Regions from separate parts of the Acidilutibacter cellobiosedens genome, predicted to be linked through region 3. Evidence: riboswitches for the same ligand, from Rfam matches in the RefSeq annotation. Region 3 holds a riboswitch; each other region holds the start of a gene.
What was found. A riboswitch is a leader RNA that binds a small molecule or an ion and turns the genes downstream of it on or off. The one in region 3 is predicted to bind cobalamin.
Positions count from the first base shown of each region.

Region 1: linked by a shared signal. The riboswitch ahead of EQM13_RS15085 (pyridoxal phosphate-dependent aminotransferase) and the one ahead of EQM13_RS16640 (S-layer homology domain-containing protein) in region 3 are both predicted to bind cobalamin.
Region 2: linked by a shared signal. The riboswitch ahead of EQM13_RS05175 (ABC transporter substrate-binding protein) and the one ahead of EQM13_RS16640 (S-layer homology domain-containing protein) in region 3 are both predicted to bind cobalamin.
Region 4: linked by a shared signal. The riboswitch ahead of EQM13_RS15040 (succinate CoA transferase) and the one ahead of EQM13_RS16640 (S-layer homology domain-containing protein) in region 3 are both predicted to bind cobalamin.

Region 1 is NZ_CP035282.1:3,130,917-3,133,125, forward strand. It holds gene EQM13_RS15080 (precorrin-3B C(17)-methyltransferase) at 1-195, opposite strand, end outside; gene EQM13_RS15085 (pyridoxal phosphate-dependent aminotransferase) at 264-1,343, opposite strand; cobalamin riboswitch at 1,513-1,690, opposite strand; gene nagB (glucosamine-6-phosphate deaminase) at 1,745-2,209, opposite strand, start outside.
Region 2 is NZ_CP035282.1:1,085,188-1,087,396, reverse strand. It holds gene EQM13_RS05180 (FecCD family ABC transporter permease) at 1-508, opposite strand, end outside; gene EQM13_RS05175 (ABC transporter substrate-binding protein) at 498-1,505, opposite strand; cobalamin riboswitch at 1,695-1,854, opposite strand; gene EQM13_RS05170 (anti-sigma factor) at 1,916-2,209, opposite strand, start outside.
Region 3 is NZ_CP035282.1:3,443,525-3,445,733, forward strand. It holds gene EQM13_RS16640 (S-layer homology domain-containing protein) at 1-836, opposite strand, end outside; cobalamin riboswitch at 956-1,143, opposite strand; gene EQM13_RS16645 (DUF4430 domain-containing protein) at 1,344-2,117, opposite strand.
Region 4 is NZ_CP035282.1:3,120,868-3,123,076, reverse strand. It holds gene EQM13_RS15040 (succinate CoA transferase) at 1-1,359, opposite strand, end outside; cobalamin riboswitch at 1,497-1,679, opposite strand; gene EQM13_RS15035 (class II SORL domain-containing protein) at 1,798-2,172, opposite strand.

The DNA of each region.
Region 1 (2,209 bases), 310 kb from region 3:
AGAATATTTACACCCTTCAGTTCCTTCTTTCATTCTGATTGGAAATATTTCCTTGCCATCTGCCAAACTTCCCAAATACTTTAAACAAGTCTTATCTCCTACTATTACATCTGATTTTTCTATTGCATCTATTGCTCTTAAAGTCATGTCATCCTTTCCTTTGGAACCTATTCCTACTATATATAACCTTGCCACCTAAACCCTCTCCTCGCTTGTTTCTCATACTATTATTTACTATATATAAATATTGCCAAAACAATTATTTAACTCATATTTTCTTCGACATTTTCCAATTCTTTAAATATCTTTATAACTCTTTCGTTATTTTTTCTGTTCTTTATCGCCAATCTTATATGCTTATCATCTAAGCCGTCAAAAGATGAACATTTTCTTATGAGTATTCCTCTCTTCAGAAAATAGTAAAAGAGAAAATTCTCATTAAACTTTCGACTTTTTATAAGTATATAATTAGACTGAGTAGGATATAAATTGATAAATTTTATCTTCATAAGGGCTTTCGTCATATATTGTCTTTCCCCTTGAATATAATTTTTGCTTTTCTCTATATATTCCTCACAGCCAAAAATATATCTTCCGCTGCAATCAGCCAGAGAATTAATACTCCAAGGCAATTCCACCTTTTCATATTCCCTAGCCATTTTATTGGAAGTACAGGCATATCCGAGCCTAATCCCCGGAAGAGCAAAAAACTTGGTTGCTGCTCTGATTATGGCTATTCTATCATAATCCTTATCTTTAAACATTTTTATGCTGTCATAATCCTTAGGGCAAAATTCAAAAAAAGCTTCATCAAGAAGTAAAAAACTTTCTTTTAAGTTAACAATATCATATATTAATTTAAGTTTATCTTCTTCTATCCTTAACCCTGTAGGATTATTGGGATTACCCAATATTAAGATATCACCTTTCTTTAAATTTCTTTTTACTGAATCTATGTCTATTGTAAAATCCGGAGATAAGGGGATTTTGCATATTTCCTTTTTTAATACCTTTCCTCTTTTCTCATATTCCGAGAAACAGGGCACAAATGTCACTACTCTATCAAATAATTGAATAAAATTATTTATCACTTCAACTGCCCCGTTCCCAACAACTATATTTGAACAATCACAATTTAAATATTTTCCTATATTAGATTTTAAAGTTCTATACTGTATATCCGGATATATAGTTAAACTGTTAAAATTGTTTTTAAGTTCATCATATAACCCTTCCGGTGGACCTAAAGGATTTATATTGCTGCTGAAATCTACCAGTTCTCCATCATATAAATCTCTATATGTGGTTATATCTCCTCCATGGTTCATAAGTAAAAAATCCATTTCCTCACTTCCTTTACAAAAAATTGATCAACATACAACATCCTTAAAACATTTTAGCAACATTAGGCTTTTACTATATAAAAAAAGGAATCCCTCTCTCGGAATCCCTGAACTTGCTTAAAAGTTTTGACAACTCAACATTAAACAATTTCCTTCCCTCCGAAAGAATGCTTTCACTATTAATAAGGCAGGTATCCTGACTTACGGCTTAGCCTCCTTCCCCCTTCCCAGCTTTCGCCAGTGGATATGGAATTCGTAACCGTTTACAGTAGCGGGGGCTGTAGCGGATTTTCACCGCTTTCCCTTTTAATCTATATAAATATAGAACCTAAATAATATTATAATTATATAAGTCTATTATATAATATCACTTCCCATGTTCTCTGTCAAAATTGTTTTTATCACTTTTTTCCTTCCACAATTGATAAATTCCTGTATTTTTCATTTCTACTACTAATTTTATAGGCCGCTTCTTTATCTAAAATAAGCGTCACATCCGGATGCAATTGCAATATTGATCCCGGAACTTTAGGAGTAATCGGTCCATTTACGGCATGGTAAACAGCTTCCGACTTTTTGATACCGCTGGCCAACAGCAAAATTTTTTTTACACTCATAATAGTTTTTATTCCCATACTTATAGCTTTGGTCGGAACTTCTTCGACAGAATTAAAAAATCTTGAGTTTGCATTTATAGTGCCTTTATCTAAATGTACAAGATGGGTTACCCCTTCAAAATTCGCATTAGGTTCATTGAACCCTATGTGGCCATTTCTGCCTATCCCGAGAATCTGTAGATTTATTCCCCCTGATTCTTTGATTAAATTTTCATAGCTTGTACATTCCTTTTCTATATCATCACACAT
Region 2 (2,209 bases), 1.4 Mb from region 3:
CTGAAATCCCTGCGGCAAAAAGAGACGATACAGCTACTCCTGCTAATACTACCCTTATAGTTTTTATGCCGCCTTTCCAGGATAAAAGATATATTATGGAGGCAGCCAACATGGCTCCCATAAAAGCTGCAATAGTCACCATTTTTATATACTGGGGAAAAACGACCAATACAATAATTCCAAATAGTCCTGCTCCGCTGCTTATACCGATTATGCTGGGATCAGCTAAGGGATTCTTCATTACCCCTTGTAAAATAGCACCTGACAGAGCAAGATTTATTCCTACCAAAGCTGCCAATATCATTCTTGGAAGCCTGATATTCCAAATTACCATTCTCTCTGGACTTCCGTCATCCTTAGAAATAACTTCAAATATCCGCTTCACCTCTACCTCAAGAGTTCCTTTTGTAAGCCCTAATATAAAAGATATAAAGAAGAGCATCGCTAAGATAGCAATAACAGTTATTTTAAATCCCTTTTTGTCCCTGAGAGAAATATCATTTTCCATCCTGATGAGTCACCTCTCCATATATTTCCGGATATATACTCTTTGCCATATATTCTATTGCTTCACTATAATAAGGACCTGCATTATATAAGAAATACTGTTGGGGAAGATAAATAACTCGTCCCTCTTGAACGGCTTTTACTCCCTTCCATACGGGGTTACTCTTAAATTCCTCTTCCATAGTCTTTTTGGCCTCTTCGTCATCAGATATCATACTTGTAACCAGAACATAATCAGGATTCTTTTTCACTATGTATTCCACATCCAACGGAGTAGTTTCCGAGCCTATAGTATCGGGAGGCAAATCGGATGCAATATTGTCAAGTTTTAAAATTTTAGCTACATCTCCTGCTATACTATTGTCCAACTTAACAGCAATAGTTTTGGCTGTTATATATAATATGACCACGGATTTATTGTCTTTGGGCAGTTTAGATACTATTTCTTCTTTCTTATTCTTTAGAGCTTCTATCTTTGCTTCAGCTGATTTTTCATTTCCCAGTATCTTGCCGAAGGCATTATAAGTTGCTATTACATCATCATAGCTTCTTATATTAGTAGTAATCACCTTAAACCCAATATCCCTTAATTTATCCGCCTGTGTCCCTTGAGTGCCGGCCTGAGCTATAATTAAATCCGGTTTAAGGGATACTACGGATTCCATATCTATGGAATATACAGGCCCTATCTGTGGAAGATCGTTTATTTCCTTCTTATATTCGGATATCAATTTTAAATTATCTGTTATATTAGACGTACATATGGATTTTCCCCCCAAATCGTACCATATATTTAAGGGGGTGCCTGATAAAACAGCTACCTTTTCCGGTTTCTTTTCTAAGATAGTTTCTTTCTTGAGAAAATCCTTTATCTTTAACGGATAATTATTTCCCTCTACAGTTATGGGAAGGTCTTGAGTATTGCTCAACCCGCCTGTCTCAGTAGTTTTAGTACACCCCGAAACGCTAAATATCAACATAATCACAACTAATGGCAACAATATCCTTTTATAGAACTTCACCTTTTTCATCCTCTCTTTTTATAAAAAAATAAGAACTTCATTAAAGCAATAATCATGGCTAATGAAGTTCTTATAAGCTTATTAAATAATCTTTATTATATAAAATTCAATAAAGCAAAAATTCTTCTAAAATAATAATCAGCTTTCTCCATCCACCGTAGAGTTATTTCTGCTAATAAATAGGTAGGTTTTCTGACTTAAGATTCATCATCTTTTCTGTCTTCCCAGTTTCCCAGTGACATTTAGAAAAGACTCTTCCTTTACAGCGGCGGGACCGTGAGGGATTTTCACCCTGCTTCCCTAGCCCTATTCATTCTTATATTCAATTCTCATCTATTATATTAAATATAGTGATATCAATTGTCAAGACAAATTTTACTTTGCCATCAACGTCTGCGCCAAGCAGCTCTTACGCCAAACACCACTAATCCTATCATCACCAGGATACCAATTAGCGCAGCGCCGGGTGCGTCATCGGTTTCCCCAATGTAAATGCCGGCAATGCCAATCAATATCCCGATGACAAAGAGACAGGCAGCGATACACCAGGCCTTGCGCCTAACTTTCTTCAAAAAGTCTACCTCTTTATCCGTCGTTGGCGGCAGCGGTATATTGACAGGAGATTTCATCTTTTCATAGTCCGAGCGGCAATCGTCACATTCCTTTAAATGCTGTTCGAC
Region 3 (2,209 bases):
ATAGATATTTCTATATCCTTCGAACCGGTATTTTCTACTGCTATTGATTCATCCGCATTATAAGGGTTAACCAAATATATTTTTAAGTCAGAACTATAAATTTCTTCATTTATGGTAGCGGTTATGCTGTCATTGATAAACCTTCCATTCTTGTCATAAGTATTAATTCCGGTTTTATCGTAAGTAACAATATCAGTAAAATTTATATTTACCTTTTCGACAGACAGTTTCGAATCACCAACAGCAAATTTCAAAGCATACGTATTGTCATTTATGTCGTTGGATGCAAGATATCCCGGTATCGAAATGTCGATACGGCCCGTCCCGTTCTCATCTAATGTTACCTTATCTAACGAACCTTTATCTTCTCTAGTATAACTGTCATAAAAAATTACATCCACATTTTCATTTTTATGTTCCGGATAATTTATAGTTCCCGTTATATTTTCTCCTGCCGAAAATATATCTTTATCAAAGCTTATCCCTTCAGATACTTCCGACTGTTCTTCAATTTCATCATTCTGTTCGGACTTTTCTTGGTCTTCCCCATTAGAAACAATATCCTTGTTTTGACCGGTTTCTTCCGGAACTGCAATATCCTTTGTTTCTTCCCCTCCTTCCTTCCCCGGAATTGTTGTATCTTCCTCATTGGATTCCTGAGGAATTACATCATTTTCTTCATCTGCATGATTTTCCGTATTCAAATTGTCCTGTGCATATGATATACCCCTCGGAAAATCCTTAGAACGAAAAATCTCTTCGTAAAAAGAACTTCCGTTAGTAAATATCATTGTCAAAACTATACATAATGATAAAATACGTTTGAACCTTTTCATTAACATTCCCCCTCTTTATAACTAAAAAAATAAAAGTCCCGGTTTCCACATAGAATCCGAGACTTTTTAACAGTCAACAATTTATAATAAATTTCATTTTACCTCAATCCCGGAAGGTTAACGTTATCCCCATATAGGCAGGTCTCCTGACTTATGGCTCAACGCCGCCTTTCCCCTTCCCAAAAATAAAATTTTCAGTGGTATATTTGAAAGGCCGCTCCCCACTTACAGTGACCGGATCGCTCAGGATTTTCACCTGATTCCCTTTTAATCTCTAAAAACAGAGAACCTAAAGGTAATATTCAATTATTCAATAGTTTACTTCCAAATCTATTTTTATTATATAACATATTTTGATTATAAACAACACCATAAAAAATTAATTATTATTCAAAAATATAATATTTATAAAAAATAAAGGAGATATCATGATGATATCTTCTTTATTTTTTACTGAGTTCCCCTTAAAAACTTTTAATAAAAATGAATATATTTATATTAAATATTCTATAACTGTACCCTCACTATCTCCGATTTGACAATTTTAGGGCAATGGTCTGGATTTTCTGTTTCTCCATACCATTTTCCTTCCACATAAGCTTTTACATTTTTCCCCTTAAACTTTTTTAAATTAGTTTCATTAAACACGGCTTCTCCGTCGTTTATTGTGGCATATATTTTATTTCCCGAATCATCTTCCAATACAGCTCTGCCTTCATCTAACGGAACCGTAATTATCTGCCAATTCCATACATCTTCAAATATCTCTGCCTCTACATTTATTATCATGTTCCCTGATGAATCAAAGTCTATATCATTATCATCAAGGATTGGGAAATAGGTATAAGACGGACATGCATAGTACCATGTAATTTTATCTCCCTCTGAAACTTTAGAGTTGGCCGGATCCCCTGCGGAATATCCATGAAGAACATTATTCACTCTGAACATCCATCCCGAATAATAATCTTCATTGGGAAGATATCTCATTTCATATTCCCCGTTTATTCCTCTGACATAAGTTCCGGCACCTGAACCGGAAGCATCCAAAGGAATGCCATTATCTGAACAAATCCTCTGCAGAACATCAAAGTATGTTTCGTCTGTATCTGCTGCAACTTCTTCACTTTGAAATACAATGCCGCCTTTATCCGAGGTGCTCACTATTTTATAGCTTATTGTGGCGGGAGCTCCAAAGACTACATTTGATAAAAATAAAGTCAATACCAAAATCAGTATACTAATACTTCTGAACTTGTTAATTTCTTTAAATTTTTTCATAATATTTCCTCCTTAGATTTTTTATTTTTTAAAGTAAATACCTTTTGCTGCTGTGTATCTCCTCCTTTCTGAACTCTTATGTTTATCCCTTG
Region 4 (2,209 bases), 320 kb from region 3:
ACAATTGTTTATTATGCTTATAGCTCTTTCCTTTGGACTTAAACCTCTCAAATCCGCTATTCCTTGCTCAGTAATAATTATGTTGACATCATGTTCGGTGTGATCGACATGAGATACAAGAGGTACTACGGTGGAAATAGTTTCATTTTTAGCTGTGGACTTTGTAAAGAATACTGATAGATAGGCATTTCTGGCAAAATCCCCTGAGCCTCCTATCCCATTCATGAGATTTCCACCCATTATATTAGAGGAATTTACATTACCGTATATATCTACTTCTATTGCCGTATTCATTGCTATGACCCCGAGTCTTCGGATTATTTCCGGGTTATTGCTAATCTCTTGTGGTCTTAATATTATCTTCGATTTATATCTTTTAATATCATCATAAAATTTATTTAATCCTTCCGGAGAAGGGGAAATAGCAGTTCCGGACGCTATTTGTACTTTTCCTATATCTATTAAGTCCAACATTGAATCCTGTATTACCTCTGAATAAAATTGAAGCTTATCATACTTTGAACGAGAGAATCCATTTAGTATTGAATTTGATACTGAACCAACCCCGGATTGAAAGGGCAATAATTTTCTTGGAATTCTGCCTGCTTTGATTTCATGGTCTAAAAATTCCAAAAAAATTTCCGCCATTAAATTACTGTCTTTATTTGGTTCTGCTAATTTTTTAACATCATCTCTTATATCCGTGAAAACTATGGCGATTATCTTATTTTTATCTATTTGGATATAATTTGTACCGATTCTATCTTTGCAGTTTAGTATAGGTATAGGCGTTCTTTTTGGGGGATTTGGTAAAGTATATATGTCGTGTATTCCTCTTAGATCTATTGGTTGACTTGTATTTATTTCTATTATTAATTTTTTAGCTTTTTTTACTATAGTTGGTGTTATACCTACAGAGGTAGTTGGTATCATACATCCGTTTTCGGTAATTTCAGATGCTTCTACGATTCCGATATCTATATCTTCCAAATAATTATAATTAATGTATTGAGGCAATAGGCTTAAATGAACATCACAAAATTGAATGTCTCCATTGTTTATAGCTTTTCTACAGCTATCATTTGTTTGATAGGGAATTCTTTTTTTTGTAATATTATTTCTGGCTAATTCACCGTCCAATTCATCTCCGACGGAAGCTCCTGTAATTAATGTAATTTTTATATTTTCGTTATTGTTTTTAATTCTTTTACTAAGTGCTAATGGTGTAGCTTTTGGATATCCTGAAGGAGTAAAGCCACTTGTAGCAATTGTCATACCATTTTTAATAAATAGTGCAGCGTTTTCAGCTGTAGTTATTTTTTTTCTTAGCTCAATATCTTTTATTCTATCTTCTATCACTCTTTTAACCTCCTCATGATTTTGGGCAATAAAAAAGTTCCTGAACTCGGCGGTTTCAGGAACTGTGACAAGCAAAATAACATTATGTATTTACATAATAATTCTATTCTGAAACACTCCCTATCTACCGTAGAGTTTTTAGTGCATTAGCAAAGGCAGGTATCCTGACTTAGGTTCATAGAATTTTAAGCCTTCCCAATTTCTCAGTGGCATATTTTAAAATTCTCACCTTCACAGTGGCGGGACCGTACAAGACTTTTACTTGTTTCCCTTTTAAACAAAGAAATATAAATCTTTGTACCTTTACCTAAATATTAAATTTAACTACAATTAAAATATATAATATAAATAACTTTTAGTCAAGGATACCAGAACAAGGAGATAGATTATTATAAAAAAAGATGAAGCTTCTTTTTAACAGCCTCATCTTTTACCTCACTATTCTACGGAAATTTCTATGCTATTTTCCCATAGACCGTGAATATTACAATAGCTTAACGCATGAATTGTACCGGATTTATCAATTTTTGTAGTCAGAGAAACGGAAGGCTCATTGTATATTTCGCTTTCTCCGTGAGCACTGAATTCAGAATTTCCGATTTCTATTGGGAATTTTGCATCTTTAGGCTGAAAGAATATTTTTATCCAACAAATGTGATGTTCCAAAGTATTCGGGTGAGGTATTTTTTCTCCTACTATTGCTTTTATTTCAAATGCTTCTCCTTTTTTAACTTTTTCAGGGGCATGAATTACAGGCACATGTTTTTCACCCTTCCAATCTCCGCTTTGAATTGTTTCTCCTATATTTTTCATATATTAAAGACCCTCCCTATTGTTTTTTGTTTTCTAT